3 regions of the Diaphorobacter nitroreducens genome follow, and region 2 is predicted to be linked to each of the others. Evidence: predicted binding sites of a transcription regulator. Region 2 holds the regulator's gene; each other region holds the start of a gene.
What was found. The regulator sigma-54, encoded in region 2, starts transcription at its own class of promoters, with help from an activator protein. The targets are predictions, from matches to a motif close to TGGCANGNAANCTGCTTT.
Positions count from the first base shown of each region.

Region 1: a site for sigma-54 is predicted at 1,669-1,686, ahead of adh (aldehyde dehydrogenase). Genes of this name have one in related genera too.
Region 3: a site for sigma-54 is predicted at 3,979-3,996, ahead of glnA (type I glutamate--ammonia ligase). Genes of this name have one in related genera too.

Region 1 covers NZ_CP016278.1:1,238,361-1,243,884, reverse strand. The annotation lists gene adh (aldehyde dehydrogenase) at 87-1,610, opposite strand; gene BA022_RS05785 (Na/Pi cotransporter family protein) at 1,903-3,618, opposite strand; gene BA022_RS05780 (AI-2E family transporter) at 3,902-5,524, shown strand, end outside.
Region 2 covers NZ_CP016278.1:2,894,321-2,899,844, forward strand. The annotation lists partial or broken gene BA022_RS13535 (THUMP domain-containing class I SAM-dependent RNA methyltransferase) at 1-782, opposite strand, end outside; gene BA022_RS13540 (acyl-CoA thioesterase) at 779-1,222, opposite strand; gene BA022_RS13545 (RNA polymerase factor sigma-54) at 1,226-2,803, opposite strand; gene lptB (LPS export ABC transporter ATP-binding protein) at 2,856-3,608, opposite strand; gene lptA (lipopolysaccharide transport periplasmic protein LptA) at 3,632-4,291, opposite strand; gene BA022_RS13560 (thiol:disulfide interchange protein DsbA/DsbL) at 4,465-5,115, opposite strand; gene BA022_RS13565 (SPOR domain-containing protein) at 5,174-5,524, opposite strand, start outside.
Region 3 covers NZ_CP016278.1:2,008,644-2,014,167, forward strand. The annotation lists gene ntrC (nitrogen regulation protein NR(I)) at 1-648, opposite strand, end outside; gene glnL (nitrogen regulation protein NR(II)) at 700-1,770, opposite strand; gene BA022_RS09415 (hypothetical protein) at 1,805-2,308, opposite strand; gene glnA (type I glutamate--ammonia ligase) at 2,515-3,930, opposite strand; gene BA022_RS09425 (competence/damage-inducible protein A) at 4,087-4,908, opposite strand; gene BA022_RS09430 (EI24 domain-containing protein) at 4,905-5,524, opposite strand, start outside.

The sequences.
Region 1 (5,524 bases), 1.7 Mb from region 2:
CTCCTTCTCTGTGCAAATGAACGCAAGGGGAGCCCCCGTGCACCAGCCGCCCCCGCTGGGACGGCCAGTGGGGGCGCTGTATGGGCTTAGAAGAAGCCCAGCGGCTGCTGGGTGTAGCTCACCAGCAGGTTCTTGGTCTGCTGGTAGTGGTCCAGCATCATCTTGTGGTTCTCACGACCGATGCCCGACTGCTTGTAGCCGCCAAACGCGGCGTGCGCGGGGTAGTGGTGATAGCAGTTGGTCCACACGCGCCCGGCCTGGATGCCCTTGCCCATGCGGAAGGCGCGCGCGCCATCACGGCTCCACACGCCCGCGCCCAGGCCGTAGAGCGTGTCGTTGGCGATCTCCAGCGCCTCTTCTTCGGTCTTGAAGGTGGTCACCGAGACCACGGGCCCGAAGATTTCTTCCTGGAAGATGCGCATCTTGTTGTGTCCCTTGAACACCGTGGGCTGCACGTAGTAGCCGCCGGCCAGGTCGCCGCCCAGGGCGGTGTTGCGCGCGCCGCCGATGAGGCACTGGGCGCCTTCCTGCTTGCCCAGGTCCAGGTAAGAAAGAATCTTTTCCAGTTGCTCCTGCGAGGCCTGGGCGCCGATCATGGTGTTCTTGTCCAGCGGGTGGCCCTGCTGGATGGCGGCCACGCGCTTGAGCGCGCGCTCCATGAAGCGCTCGTAGATCGATTCCTGGATCAACGCGCGGCTGGGGCAGGTGCAGACCTCGCCCTGGTTCAGCGCGAACATCGCAAAGCCTTCCAGCGCCTTGTCGAAGAAGCCGTCGTCGGCGGACATCACGTCCTCAAAGAAGATGTTGGGGCTCTTGCCGCCCAGCTCCAGCGTCACGGGAATGATGTTCTGGCTGGCGTACTGCATGATCAGCCGGCCCGTGGTGGTCTCGCCGGTGAAGGCTATTTTTGCGATGCGGTTGCTGGAGGCCAGCGGCTTGCCGGCCTCCAGGCCAAAGCCGTTGACCACATTGACCACGCCCGGCGGCAGCAGGTCGCCAATGATCTCCATCAGCACCAGGATGGAGGCGGGCGTCTGCTCCGCGGGTTTCAGCACCACGCAGTTGCCCGCAGCCAGCGCGGGGGCGAGTTTCCACACCGCCATCAGGATGGGGAAGTTCCACGGAATGATCTGCCCGACCACGCCCAGCGGCTCATGGAAGTGGTAGGCGATGGTGTCGGCGTCGATCTCGCTGATGCCGCCCTCCTGCGCGCGCACCGCGCCGGCGAAGTAGCGGAAGTGGTCGATGGCCAGCGGAATGTCGGCCGCCATGGTCTCGCGCAGCGGCTTGCCGTTGTCGATGGTCTCGGCCACGGCGATCTGCAGCAGGTTGGCCTCCATGCGGTCGGCGATCCGGTTCAGGATGTTGGCGCGCTCGGTGGTCGAGGTGCGGCCCCACGCGGCCTTGGCTTTGTGGGCGGCGTCCAGTGCGGCGTCGATGTCCTTGCTGTTGGAGCGTGGCACGGCCGTGAACTTCTGGCCGTTGATGGGCGAGATGTTCTCGAAGTACTGCCCGTCCACGGGCGCCACCCAGTGCCCGCCGATGTAGTTGCCGTACTGCTGCTTGTAGGGGTTGGCGATGCCAAGGCTGGCGATTTCGGCCATGTTCATGTGGTGTCTCCTGAATGCTTGTGAAGGAATGCCACCGATGCGGCGGCGGCAGTGCCTCAGTGCAAGCGCCGTGCCAGCACGGCGACAGAGGGAAGGGGGCGGTGGGGCGTGCCGCGGCTGTGCCGCAGCGGCGCAGCCGTGTGCCATAACGCAACAGTGCGCCGGCCCATGACGGAACACCCGTTGGGAGTGCAGCCGTACGGATGTGCTCAGATTGCTATGCTTTATATAGCTGCCAGCGCAGTATGCGAGGGCGCTTTAGGCGCTTTTTTGCCTGATCTGCTTCCGCAGATCACTCGGCACCGGGCGTAACGCTTGCCGGGCCGTTGGCGGGCGGGGTGGGTTTGAGACGCGGCAGTGCCGCCAGATGCTGCGCGGCCTTGTGGGCCTGTTCCACGGCGCGGCGCAGGTCGCCCAGCAGGCCCGTCCACTCGTGCACGGCCGTCACTTCCAGCAAGCCCTGGGCACCCGCGCGCAGCACGGCGGCCTTGGCGGCTTCATACGCCGCGTCGAACACGGCTTGTGCGGTGTTCACCTGGTCCAGGTCGTGGGCCTTGGGATTAGCGGCGGCAAAGAAATCCAGCGCCGCGGTGAAGGCCAGGGGCAGCGCGGCCAGGGGGTGGCCTTCGGGCGTGGTGGGCGCCACCGTTGCGGGGTGCGTGACGCGCAGCGCCTGCTGGCCCACCTGGTGCATGACACGCGCCAGCGTGTCGTAGTAGCCCGCAATGCGCAGCAGCTCGGGCATCTGGTCGGCCACGTCGCGCGATAGCGGCTGGCGGCTCACGTCGCTCACAAACGCGCCCACCTGCTGCTGTAGCTGCTCCAGCGCCTGCAACTGGCGCGTGAGCTGGCTCGCGGCCTGTGCGCCGGCCGGTTGCCAGGGCAGGGCGACGGGCGCCATGCGGGTGGCATCCGACGCCAGCTGCAGTGCCAGGTGGCCTACGCGCGCCATCTCGCGGCGCAGCGCCTGCAGGGCCAGCGCGGGCACGGCGGCCACGTTGTGGTCCAGGAACTGCGCACGGGCCACGTCTTCGTCCGCCGAGCGAAAGCGTGCCAGCAGAAAGCGCGCGAGCGGCCCCGACAGCGGCCACATGAGCAGCACGCCCAGCAGGTTGAACGCGGTGTGGAAGATCACGAGCTGCGTCACTGCGTCTCCCTCACCCGTGAGCCATACGCCCAGATGATGGATGGCCGTGAGCAGGGGCGACAGCAGCGCCAGGGCCGCCGCGGCCGTCACCACGTTGAACAGCACGTGTGCCGCCGCCAGGCGCCGCGCGTTGGACGTGGCGTGGATGGCGGCCAGGATGCCCGTGAGCGTGGTGCCCACGTTGGCGCCGATGACCACGCCCGCGCCCACTTCCACCGCCAGCGAGCCGCCCGCCACGGCCGTCAGCACCACCGCCAGCGTGGCCGACGAGGCCTGCAACACCACCGTCATGCCCAGGCCGATGAGCACTGCCAGCGCCAGGCCCGGCAGGTCGCTGGACAGCGGTGGCAGCGCCTGCGGACCCAGCCCGGTGAAGCCGTTGCGCAGCAGTTCGATCCCCAGGAACAGCACGCCGAACCCCGCCACCGCCTGGCCCAGCGCACCGCGCCGCGTGCCGCTGCCGGTGATTTGCAGCGCCATGCCGATGCCGATGAACGGAAGGGCGAAGGCATCGGCCTTCACCGCAAAGCCTAGCCACGCGACGAGCCAGCCGGTGACCGATGAACCCAGATTGGAGCCGAACACCACCCACAGCGCGGAGCTGAAGCCCAGCAACCCCGCATTGACGAAACCGATGGCCGCCACCGTCATGGCGGTGGACGATTGCACCAGCGCCGTGAGCGCCACCCCGGTCACCAGCCCGTGCAGCGGCGTGCGCGTCCAGGCGGCCAGGATGCGCTCCAGCGCGCGCCCGGCCGCCAGCTTGAGCCCGTCGGTCAGCATGGTCATGCCCAGCAGGAACAGGCCGATGCCGCCCAGCAGGGTGCCGGCGGCAATCAGGGGAGTGGCGGTGGCGGTCAAGGCGGCGGCGCGGTGGTTTTGTTCGGGTAGACCGGTAGGTGCGTGCCGACGGGGCGGTGCGGCAGAGGCGCTTTTATTTTGATAGCTGGTCGCGCTTGCTGCAAGCGCTCTGGGGCTATTTTAGGTCATTGATCGGTAGTGTGGAGCGCCTTACGGGCGGCGCGGTGCACGGCGTGCGCTGTCAACCGCCCGCCCGCCCGCGTGCAGTCTGTGGCGGCTGCCGCCTACAGGGGCGCGGGGCCGCGCAGCGGACAATACGCGCCGGACACGACTTCGAGAAGCGATGCAAGGGGACAACGCCATGGGCAACAGCGGGCCGCAGGAGCCGACCGATTCCAGGCCGGCCAGGGATGCGGGGGCGGCGCGCGGCGCCACCGCTTCGGGCTATCCGCCGCAGCGCACCGTGCACACCGCCACGGCCATGGACGCCACGGTGCCCAGCCTGCGATTCATGATCGGCCTGGTGATCGCGGCGCTGGTGGTCGCGGGCCTGTACTTCGGCCGTACGCTGCTGGTGCCGCTGGCATTGGCGTTCCTGCTGAGCTTCGTGCTGGAGCCGCTGGTGGCGCAGCTCAAGCGCATGGGCCTGCCGCGCCTGCCCTCGGTCATCGCGGTGGTGATGGCCATGCTGATGGTGCTGGGCGTGGGGGCGCTGTTCGTGGGTAACGAGGCGCGCGAGCTGAGCGCGCAGCTGCCCTCCTACCAGAGCACCATCCGCAAGAAGCTGCGCAGCCTGCGCCAGGAGTTGCGCGCGCCCGGCATGTTCGACGGCGCCAAGCGCACCTTCGACATCGTGCAGCGCGAGGTGGAGGCGGCCGCTCCCGCCTTGTCGGGTGCCACGCGCGCGCCGGCCGTGCAAAAGGTGCAGGTGCAGCCGCCCGTGCTGTCGCCCGCCAACCAGCTTATGGCCGCGCTCTCGGCGGTCAGTGGGCCGCTCACCCAGGCGGGCCTGGTGCTGGTGTTCGTGATCTTCATCCTGCTGGACCGTGTAGACCTGCGCGACCGCCTGCTGCGCCTGTGGGGGGGCAATCTGCACCGCGCCACCGATGCCATGGACGAGGCGGGCGACCGCATCACGCGCTACCTGACCATGCAGTTGCTGGTCAACGTGACCTACGGCATTCCCATGGCGGCGGGCCTGTGGCTCATCGGCGTGCCCGGTGCCGTGCTGTGGGGGTCGCTGGCCGCGGTGATGCGCTTCGTGCCCTACCTGGGGCCGTTCATCGCTGCGGCGTTTCCGCTCACCCTCGCTTTCGCGGTGGACCCGGGCTGGGATCTGGTGCTGTGGACGCTCGGCCTCATCGTGCTGCTGGAACTGGTGAGCAACAACGTCATCGAGCCCTGGCTGTATGGGTCCAGCACCGGGCTGTCGGCGCTGTCGCTCATCGTGGCGGCCACCTTCTGGGCGGCGCTGTGGGGGCCGGTGGGGCTCATCATGTCCACGCCGCTCACCGTGTGCCTGCTGGTGATCGGCCGCTACCTGCCGCAGTTGGCCTTCCTGGAGGTGCTGCTGGGCAGCCGGCCGGTGCTGGACGAGCCCACGCGCATCTACCAGCGACTGCTGGCGGGCGACGCGGCGGAGGCCATCGAGTTGAGCACCACCCGCATCGAGGCCCTGAAGGGCGCCGTGCCCGCTTTCTACGGCCAGGTGGGCGTGCCCGTGCTGCGCATGGCCGTGGGCGACCATGCGCAGGTGGCCACGCCCGAGCACCGCCTGCGCCTGGTCGAAGGCATGGACGCGCTGCTGGACGAGCTGGAGGAGCAGTACCCGGTGCCCGACGCCGCTGCGCAAGAGCCGGTGGTGTGCCTGGGCGGCAAGTGGGAGGTAGACCTGTTCGCGGCGCGCATGCTGGCGCATGCGCTGTCGCTGCAGCATTGCCCGGCGCTGGCGCGCGTGGAGGGCGCC
Region 2 (5,524 bases):
GGCACCGAGGCCGTGGTAACGGCGCTGGCAGCTTCATCCTTGATCGCAGACCAGACATGGGCCTGGTGCGGCAAAAGCTTCTCGAAGGCAAAGCGCCGCTGCAGGCCCGGCGCGATGCGGCAGGCGATCTGCGCGGCCTCGATGACCACGGTGCCGCTGCCGCAGCAGGGGTCGTACAGCGGCAGCGGCTGCTCGCCATGCGGGTCCCAGCCGGTGGCGGCGATCATGGCTGCGGCCAGCGTTTCCTTGAGCGGCGCGTCGCCCTTGTCCTCGCGCCAGCCGCGTTTGAACAGCGGCTCGCCCGAGGTGTCGATGTAGATCTGGGCGCGGTCGCTGGTCAGGTGCAGGTGCACGCGCACGTCGGGCCACTGCGTCTGCACGTCGGGACGCACGCCGGCCTTGGCGCGGAAGCGGTCGGCCACGGCATCCTTCACGCGCAGCGCAGCGAAGTTCAGGCTCTTGAGCGGGCTGTGCTGGGCCGTCACCTCCACCTTGAAGCTCTGGCGCGGGGTGAACCAGATCTCCCAGGCCACGTCGGCCGCGGCGGCATAGATGTCGTCCTCGTTGCGGTAGGGCCGCTCGGCCAGCTGCACCAGCACGCGTTGCGCCAGGCGGCTGTGCAGGTTCAGGCGCAGCGCGTCGCGCCAGGAGGCGCGCAGCAGCACGCCCGCGCGGCCCACGAGCAGGTCCTGCCCGGCCAGCCCCGTGAGGCTGTGCACCTCGTCGGCCAGATAGCCCTCCACGCCAGCGGCGCAGGGCAAAAAGAGTTGAAGCTGGTTCATTGCGGCTGTGCTGCGCGCTGCAGCAATGGCTGGAGCACGGATTCAGGAATGGGTGCGGGCTTGCGGGCCGCCCGGTCGATGAAGACGATGCCGGTCTTGCCGCGCGCGATCTCGCGCCCCTGGCTCTTCTCGGTCAACCGGAAGACGAGGTCGAAGCCGTAGCGGTTGAAGTCCTGCGGCGTCATCTCCACGCGCAGCGTCTCGCCGTGGAACGCCTCGGACTTGTACTGCGCCACGATGTCGCCCACCACGGTGGACAGGCCCGCCACGTCGGCCTCGGGGTAACCCAGCGACTTGAAGAAACGCACGCGCGCCTCGGACACGAGGCTGAGCAACTGCGCGTTGTCCAGGTGTCCGCCCTGGTTGACATGGCTGATGTAGATCTGCAGCTCGGTACTGAAGCCGAAATGCGGGGGAAGGTCGAAGACGACGCGTGCCATGGTTCAAAGTGCCTTGCGGAGGTTGGCCGGGGCGATCTTGAGCGCCTCACGGTATTTGGCCACGGTGCGGCGCGCACATTCAATGCCCTGCTCCTTGAGCATCTCGGCGATCTGGCTGTCCGACAGCGGCTTGTGCGGGTTCTCGGCCGCGATGAACTGCTTGATGAGCGCGCGCACGGCCGTGCTGGAGGCGTTGCCGCCGGTTTCGGTGCCCAGCCCCGAGCCGAAGAAATACTTGAGTTCGTAGGTGCCTTGCGGCGTAGCCATGTACTTGGCGGTGGTCACGCGGCTGATGGTGGACTCGTGCAGGCCCAGTTCATCGGCAATGTCGCGCAGCACCAGCGGGCGCATGGCCAGTTCGCCATGCACGAAGAAGTTCTTCTGCCGCTCCACGATGGCGCGCGACACGCGCAGGATGGTGTCAAAACGCTGCTGGATGTTCTTGATGAACCAGCGCGCCTCCTGCAGCCGTGCCTGCAGCGCCTGGTGGCCTTCGCCACGGCCGCCGCGCAACGCACCGGCGTAGATGTCGTGCACGCGCAGACGCGGCATCACGTCCGGGTTGAGCTGCACGCTGAAGTTCTGCTGTCCGCCGCGGCCGGTTTTCTTGACGATCACGTCGGGCACGATGATGTTGCGGTCCACGTCGGCAAAGCGCCTGCCCGGGCGTGGCTCCAGCCGCGCGATCAAGACCATCGCGGCACGCGTGCGCTCTTCGCTGGTGCCGCAGGCCTGCGCCAGGCGGCGCACGTCGCGCTTGGCCAGCAGGTCCAGCGGCTGGCCGCAGATGGCCAGCGCGGCCTGGATCACGTCGGGGTCGCCCTCTTCGTCCTGGTCCATCGCACGCAGCTGCAGCGTGAGGCATTCGGCCAGGCCGCGCGCGCCCACGCCCGCGGGCTCCAGGCTTTGCAGCAGGCGCAGCGCCACGGTGAAACGGTGCACCAGTTCATCGAGTTGCTCGGGTTCTTCGGTGCCCGCCAGGCTGGCGGCCAGGTCCTGCAGCGACTCGTCCAGGTAGCCGTCGTCGTTCAGCGATTCGATGAGAAAGCGCAGCGCGGCCATGTCCAGCTCGGACAGGCGCAGCGCCAGCGCCTGGCGGTGCAGGAAGGCCGTGAGCGACTCCTGGCTGCGGGCCAGCTCGGTGGCGTCCACCTCGTCGTCGCTCCCCGCGCCGGCACCGTTGCGCGCCGGGGCGTCGCCGCCCCACTCGCTGTCGTCGGGCGCCAGGTCTACCGAGCCGTCGCCTTCCCAGTCCGCGGGTTCGGCCGTGGATTCGGCGGTGGAGGTTTCTGCATCATTTTGGCTTGTAGCGCTTTCCTGTCCTGCGCTGACAGCTCCTGAATAAATAGCATCCTCGGCTTCGCGGTCTTGCTCGCTCACCGGTGCATCGGCCTGGGCCAGGCCGAACTCCTCGCGCGGGGCCTCTTCCAGCGTGCGCTCCAGGAAGGGGTTCTCGTCGAGCATTTGCTCGACCTCCTGGGCCAGCTCCAGCGTGGACAGCTGCAGCAGGCGGATCGACTGCTGCAGCTGCGGTGTGAGCGCCAGGTGCTGCGAGACGCGCAGCGACAGGCCGGGCTTCATGGCCTGCAACCCACTGTCTGGTCCTGCATCGCGCCGTGGTCGCCCATCACTCTCACATGCGGAAGTGCTCGCCCAGGTACACCCGGCGCACTTCCGCGTTGTCGACGATGTCCGACGGCGTACCCTGAGCCAGCACTTGGCCGTCGCTGATGATGAAGGCGTGGTCGCAGATGCCCAGCGTCTCACGCACGTTGTGGTCGGTGATCAGCACGCCAATGCCGCGCGCCTTGAGAAAGCCAATGATGCGCTGGATCTCGATCACGGCGATCGGGTCGATGCCGGCAAAGGGCTCATCCAGCAGGATGAAGCGCGGCTGCGTGGCCAGCGCGCGCGCGATCTCCACGCGCCGGCGCTCGCCGCCCGACAGCGCCAGTGCAGGCGACTTGCGCAGGTGGTCCACGCGCAGCTCCTGCAGCAGCGCGGTCAGGCGCCGCTCCACCTCGGCGCGCGGCAGGGTGCGGCCGGCCTCGTCGGTCTGCAGCTCCAGCACCGCGCGCACGTTGTCTTCGACATTGAGCTTGCGAAAGATCGAGGCTTCCTGCGGCAGGTACGACAGGCCCAGCCGCGAGCGCCGGTGGATGGGCATGTCCGTCACGTCCTGCCCGTCGATGCTGATGCGGCCGCCGTCGCTGCGCACCAGGCCGACGATCATGTAGAACGATGTGGTCTTGCCGGCGCCGTTGGGGCCCAATAGGCCCACCACCTCTCCCTTTTGCACGACCACGGACACGTCCTTGACCACCTTGCGGCTGCCGTAGGACTTCTCCAGGTGCAGCGCCTCCAGGCGGCTGACGCCTTCGCTCATGCGCGCATCGTCCAAGGCCGCGCTCACTTCGCGCCGTCCAGGCTGGGGCTGGTACGCAGCGCGGGCGGCTCGGTGCGCACGGGCGGCGTGGCGCTGGTGCCCGAGGCAGGCTCCTTGGGCGCGAGCACCGCCCGCACCCGGCCGCCCGGCGTGCCAGCAGTGGCGCCGGCGGGCGCAGTCTTTTGCCCGTCCACGGTGAACACGTCCGTGAGGTTGTTGTAGACGATGAGGGCGCCGGCCAGCTCGTCGGTCAGTGTGGCCTCGCGGTAGCGGCGCAGCTCGGCGCGGCGGATGAGCTTCACCACGTCGGCGCGGCCGTCGTATTCGATGACCTCGCCCTCGCCCTCGACGAACTCGTCGGGCGCGCCCGGCGCGGTGTCGCGCTTTTGCCGGAAAAAAGCGCGCTTGCCCGGCTCGGCCGTCACCACACCGTACTGGAAGCCGTCGGGGTCCTGGCGCACCTCCAGCTGCGCGCCGCGCAGCACGATGGTGCCCTTGGTCATGACGACACGGCCGGTGAAAACGCTGGTCTGCTTGAGCTCATCGTGGCGCAGGGCATCGGCCTCGATGTTCATGGGCTTGTTGCGGTCGGCTTTTTCGGCGTGCACCAGCGGCGATGCGGCCAGCGCCAGGGCCAGCGCTGCGGCGCGGGACAGGAGGAGGAAGGGCAATCGGGTTCTCATAGAGGGCACGAATCTTGCGGTCATTGTACTGACGCAAGCGCGCCGCCGCCGCAGTGGATCGCATCAACCCGTACAGGCCTGCCACCGGCTGTCATGCCGCCGCGCCAACCGGTGCGCAGGCATGAAAAAAGCGCGCCCGTAGGCGCGCTTGTCGCTGGTGGCGGCGGGGCGCTTCAGCCCTTGCGCGCTACGCCAACCAGGTGCTCCACCACCTGCAGCACGCTTTGCATGTTGCCCGCCATGGTGCCGTCGGTGTAGTAGCGGCCGGCCACTCCCATGGAGGGAACGCCTTCGACCTGGTAGCCATCCTGCAGCTGCGACGCCTTGCGCACTTGGTTGGATACGGTGAAGGAGTTGTAGACCTCCTTGAACTTCGCCACGTCCACGCCCTGCTTGCCGATCCAGTCGAAGATCAGCTCGTCCTTGTTCAGCGGCAGGCGTTCCACGTGCACCGCGCGGAACACCTTCGCATGCAGCTCGGGCAGCTTGCCCATGCCTTCCAGCGCGTAGTAGAGCTTTTGCTGCGGCACGAAGCTCGCATTGAACGCCACGGGCACGCGGCGGATATGCAGGTCCTTGGGCGCCGACTTGATCCAGGCCTCCAGCGAAGGCTCGAACGTGTTGCAGTGCGGGCAGCTGTACCAGAAGAACTCGATGACCTCGATCTTCCCGGCAGGTGCCTCGGTTGCGACGGGCTTGCCCAGCTTGACGTAGTCATTGCCTTCCTTGAACTGGCGGCCTTGCGCCAGTGCGGGCGCCGCCAGCGGCAGGCTCAGGGCGGTGGCCGCGGAGGCGACGGTCAGAGAAAACTCACGGCGTTTCATAGGTTGGGATCACTCCTGGACAGTATGGAGGGTTGTGAGCGCCAGCGCGGGCAAAAGTTCAGCGCTGCACCCGGACCAGCGCGGACTCCACCCCCGCGCCATCGAGTTTTTCCTTCAGCGACTCGGCGTCGTCACGCTTGCCGAACGGGCCCACGCGCACGCGGAACACCGTGCGGCCGTTCTGCTCACGCTCGCTGACGCGCGCCTCCCAGCCCAGCATGGCCAGCTTGGCGCGCTGCGCATCGGCATCCTGCTGGGTGCGGAACGCACCCGCCTGCACGAAGTATTCGAAAGGATCGGCACTGGTCGCGGGAGCGGGCGCCGCGTTGGCCTTGGCGCGGGCCAAGTCGCCCAGCGGGTCAGCCGACGTCGGTGCAGCGCCGGGCCGGCTGGCCGCCGCCCGCGGACC
Region 3 (5,524 bases), 890 kb from region 2:
GTGGCCGAAGAGCTCGCTCTCCAGCAGGTCCTTCGGGATGGCCGCAGTGTTGATGGCCACGAAGGGCCCACCTGCCACGGGCGAGTGCTTGTGCAGCGCGCGTGCCACGAGTTCCTTGCCCGAGCCGGATTCGCCCGTGATCAGCACCGTGACCACGCTCTGGCTCAGACGGCCGATGGCGCGGAACACGTCCTGCATGGCGGGTGCCTGGCCCAGCATCTCGGGCATGGCGGTGAGCTGCTGCTCGGCGACCTCCTCGCGCTGGCTTTCCTCCACGGCGCGGCGGATCAGCTCCACCGCCTTGGGCAGGTCGAACGGCTTGGGCAGGTATTCGAAGGCGCCGCCCTGGAAGGCGGACACGGCGCTGTCCAGGTCGGAATACGCCGTCATCACGATGACCGGCAGGCCGGGTTGCAGGCCGCGCACCTTCTCCAGCAGTTGCAGGCCGGAGCCGCCCGGCATGCGGATATCGCTCACCAGGACCTGCGGTCCCTGGTGGGTGGGGTCGCCCGCGGCCACATCGGCCAGCGCGTCCAGTACATCGCGCGCCTGCGTGAAGCTGCGCGTGGGCAGGTTTTCGCGCGCCAGGGCCTTTTCGAGGACGAAGCGGATCGAAGGGTCGTCGTCTACTATCCAGATCGGCTTCATGTGTTCCAGCTCCCTTTACCTTTACCCGTTGGGGTCGTGCGTGTCAGGGACTCAAGGCAGTGGTATGAGGATGCGGAAGTCGGTGCGGCCCGGCTGGCTCTCGCACTCAATGAGCCCATGGTGTCGCTGCACAAAGGTTTGCGCCAGCGTCAAGCCCAGTCCCGATCCCCCGTCCCGCCCCGTCACCAGCGGATAGAAGATCCGCTCCTTGATGGCTTCGGGCACGCCCGGTCCGTTGTCGATGACATGCAATTCCAATGCCAGCCGGTAGCGTTGGCGCCCGAACGTGACCTGCCGCGCCACGCGCGTGCGCAGCGTGATGACCGCGTCGCCCGCGGCAATGCGCTCGTGCAACGCCTGCGCCGCGTTCTGCACGATGTTCAGCACGGCCTGGATGAGCTGCGCGCGGTCGCCGCGAAACTCAGGGATGGAGGTGTCATAGTCGCGCAGCACGGCCAGGCCCTGCGGATGCTCGACCAGTACCAGGGAGCGCACGCGCTCGCAGACTTCGTGGATATTCACATCGCCGACGAGGTGCGGGTGGCGGTGCGGCGCCAGCAGCCGGTCCACCAGGCTTTGCAGGCGGTCGGCCTCGTGGATGATGACTTGGGTGTACTCGGTCAGGTCGCGGCTTTCCAGCTCCATCTCCAGCAGCTGCGCCGCCCCTCGGATGCCGCCCAGCGGGTTCTTGATCTCGTGCGCCAGATTGCGGATCAGCTCCTTGTTGGCCTGCGCCTGCTCGCGCAGCCGCTCCTCGCGGTCCTGGCGCGCCTGCGCCTCCAGGGGCCACAGCTCCACGATCACGTCGCCGCTGTGCTCCACCACCGCCACGCTGGCGTGCACCGGCAAAGGCTCCTGCGGCGAGCGGCGCAGCACGGCTTCGAAGCGCAGCGCCGCGAAGTCGCGCCCGCGCGCGCCGGCCAGCGCCGTCTGCAGGATGGTCGGATCGGTGAACAGGCCGGCGAAGTCCACGCCTTCCAGCGTGCGGCGCGACAGGCCCAGGGCGTTTTCCAGCGCAGCGTTGACGAAGAGGGCCGCCCCGCCGGGGTGCAGCACGGCAATCAGCGTGGAGACGAGGTCCAGCGCCTGGTAGCGGTCCGTTGGGGTGGGCTCTTGGATGATCGCGCCTTTGTGCCGCACGCAGGGACCGCGGCGCTTACTTGTTCAGGCGCGAGAGTTCGCGCTTGATGCCGGCCACATCGGCCTCGGCCCGGGCCACACTGGCCTTGAGCTCGGCCGTGCGCTCGATGTAGCCCTGCGGGTTGCGCAACTCCAGCGCCGTGCGCTGGGGCGAGCCGTCGTTGTACTCCTTGCGCAACTCGGCCAGGCGGGTTTCCGCCTTGCTCAGTTCAGACTCCAGGATGGCGCGCGCATCGGCGTCGCGCGCACGTTGGTCGGCCGCGCCCACGCGCGGAGCGTTCGCGGGCGAACTGCTGGCGCTGGCACCGGAAGCGCCGGCGCTGCCGCCCGATGAGGCCGCCGCCGGGCGCGAACCCTGCAGCACCGTCACATTGCCACCTTCCACGAGCTTGCAGCCGCGCTCCTTGGCCTGCGTGGCGTTGTTGGTGTATTCGTTGCCGCAGCGGTAGATGCGGTCCTGCGCCCAGGCGGGCTGCAGCACGGCGGCGATAACGGTCAGGGCGAACAAAGTGCTTTTCATCGAATTCCTCACATGGCATGCGTCGGGCATGCGCGGTGCCGGTGAGTATCCCCCAATCACTCCAACCCGCCAATTGCGACGGCCCAACGCTGCGGTTTTGGTGCGACGGGCTGCCGTGTTCCGTCAACCACGCACGCAGCCCATCCATAGAAAAAGGCGGCCGGAGCCGCCTTGTTGACAACAGCCGGGGGCCTAAGCCCCTGCCATCACAGCGAGTAGTACATGTCGTACTCGACGGGATGCACGGCCATGCGGAAGCGCGTGACTTCCTGCATCTTCAGCTCGATGTAGGCGTCGAGCATGGAGTCGGTGAACACGCCGCCCTTGGTCAGGAACGCGCGGTCCTTGTCCAGCGCTTCCAGCGCCTGGTCCAGGCTGTGGCACACGGTGGGCACCAGCTTGTCTTCCTCCGGCGGCAGGTGGTACAGGTCCTTGGTAGCGGCTTCGCCCGGGTGGATCTTGTTTTCCACGCCGTCCAGACCCGCCATCAGCAGGGCCGCAAAGCCCAGGTAGGGGTTCATCAGCGGATCGGGGAAGCGCGCTTCCACGCGGCGGCCCTTCGGGTTGGCCACGAACGGGATGCGGATGGAGGCCGAGCGGTTCTTGGCCGAGTAGGCCAGCTTCACCGGCGCCTCGAAGTGCGGCACCAGACGCTTGTAGCTGTTGGTGCCAGGGTTCGTGATGGCGTTCAGTGCGCGAGCGTGCTTGATGATGCCGCCGATGTAGTACAGCGCGAAGTCCGACAGACCCGCATAGCCGTCGCCGGCGAACAGGTTCTTGCCGTCCTTCCAGACCGACTGGTGCACGTGCATGCCCGAGCCGTTGTCGCCGTGGTAGGGCTTGGGCATGAAGGTGGCGGTCTTGCCGTAGGCATTGGCCACGTTGTGGATCACGTACTTCTGCAGCATGGTCCAGTCGGCACGCTCCACCAGCGTGCTGAACCGGGTGCCGATCTCGTTCTGTCCGGCACCGGCCACTTCGTGGTGGAACACCTCGACCGGAATGCCCAGGGATTCAAGGATCAGGGACATCTCGGCGCGCATGTCCTGCGTGCTGTCGACCGGGGGCACGGGGAAGTAGCCGCCCTTGGTGGTGGGACGGTGGCCGCGGTTGCCCCCTTCGAGCTTGGCGCCGGTGTTCCAGGGGGCTTCGTACTCTTCGATCTCGTAGAAGGTGTGGTTGGGATCGGTGCTCCAGCGCACGCCGTCGAAGATGAAGAACTCGGGCTCCGGGCCGAAGTAGGCCGTGTCGCCCATGCCGGAGGCTTTCAGGTACGCCTCGGCACGCTTGGCGATGGAGCGCGGGTCGCGGTCGTAGGCCTTGCCGTCGGCCGGCTCCACCACGTCACACGCCATGATCATGGTGGTTTCTTCGAAGAACGGGTCGATGTTGGCGGTGTTCGGATCGGGCATGAGCAGCATGTCCGACGCCTCGATACCCTTCCAGCCGGCGACCGACGAGCCGTCGAACGCATGGCCCGAGGCGAACTTGTCTTCGTCGAAGTGCGAGATCGGCACGGTGACGTGCTGTTCCTTGCCGCGGGTATCCGTGAAGCGGAAGTCCACGAACTTGACTTCGTTTTCCTTCACCATCTTCATCACGTCTGCAACGGTCTTGGCCATCAGGGTTCTCCAGGGATAGAAGTGCTCATCAACAATGATGCGCACAGAAAAGCAGTTTGCGTGCCAGCGAATGGGGACACCCGTACGGGGCAAGCCGGGCGCAGAGCCCTGCGACGGCGCACCAAACGCGTGCAGGATTTTAAGTGGTCCGCCTTCTTACCATTTGCGCACCATTTCAGGGCCTATGGATGCACCTGTTTGGTGCAAACCTTCCTGCAGCGCCTGCCACGCGGCAGGCACCAGGGCAGCGGCCCCCTTGACGCCCAATTCCACATGCCGCCCGTGCACCGGATGGTCCACGCTCGGCAGGCTGAACACCTTGATCCCCGGATGTCCGGCCTCGACCCGCTCCATGAGCGGGGTCAGCGCGGCTTCCATCGCGCCGTAAAGCACGACGGAGCGCTCCATCTGCGGCTGCTGGTTGAACCACGGGGCACAGTAATGCTGGAGTGCCCAGTCCACCATAGGCCAGGCCATGACCGGGAACCCCGGCACGAAATGCACCATGCCGCCCCCAGGGCCGTCACACGAGAAGCCGGGGATCTTGTTGTAAGGGTTGGGAATGATGCGCGCGCCCTCAGGAAAAACGCCCATGTTCAGCCGATGCAGATTGTCGGCGCGGTCGGGGTCGAACGCCTCGCCCTGTTCGCGTGCCACATCCTGCATGCGCTCGGTGATCAGGCGCTTGGCCTCGGGGTGCAGGACCAGCGGGCGTTGCAATGCGGCCGCCGCGCATTGGCGCGTGTGGTCGTCGGGAGTGGCACCAATGCCGCCGCAACTGAACACGATGTCCGACGAGGCAAAGGCGCGCTGCAGCGCCGCCGTGATGCGCGGACGGTCGTCGCCCACGTAGTCCGCATAGGACAGCGCAAGCCCGCGTGCCGCAAGCAGTTCGATGACCTTGGCGAGGTGCTTGTCCGCCCGCTTGCCCGAGAGGATTTCATCGCCAACGATGATGAGGCCGAAAGCCGGTGTCATGGGTTGTCCTGCAGGTGAGACGAGGATGGCAAAGAAGGCGCTGGCGTTGCGGGCGCGGCGGTTGCAGGCGTATCGCCCGGCGGGCGTTCGCCTCGCTGCTCGCGCAGCTGTTGCAGCGCGGCCAGACAGAAATGCGTGAACCACAGCGATGAGAAAGCGAACACCAGCGTGTAGATCCAGATGGCGATCGGCACTAGGACGAGGAACGCCGCTGCGAACACCACGCCCGACGCCCAGACAATGCCGGGCGCGGCCCCTAGAAATCCGCTCAACACGCCAATGCTCAGCAGGCTGAGCTGATGGCGCTTGAAAATCTCCTGCCGCTCCGGCTTGCTCGCGTGTTCGGCCAGTGCGTCAAAGGCCATGACACGGTAGGTGAGCCATCCCCAGATGAGTGGAGGCAGGATCAACACCAGCGGCGGGACCAGCCACAGCGGCATGGACAGCACCAGCGCAATGAGCGCCGCGATGGTCGCCCCCAGAGACCACAGCACGCTGGCGAGGAATGAACCGCCCCGCTTGCGCTGCAGTTGCGCAAAACGCCGCTGCGCCACCAGAGTCACGATGGCAGGGGCCATCAACACCGCCACCGCGAGCACGCAGACAATGACGATCA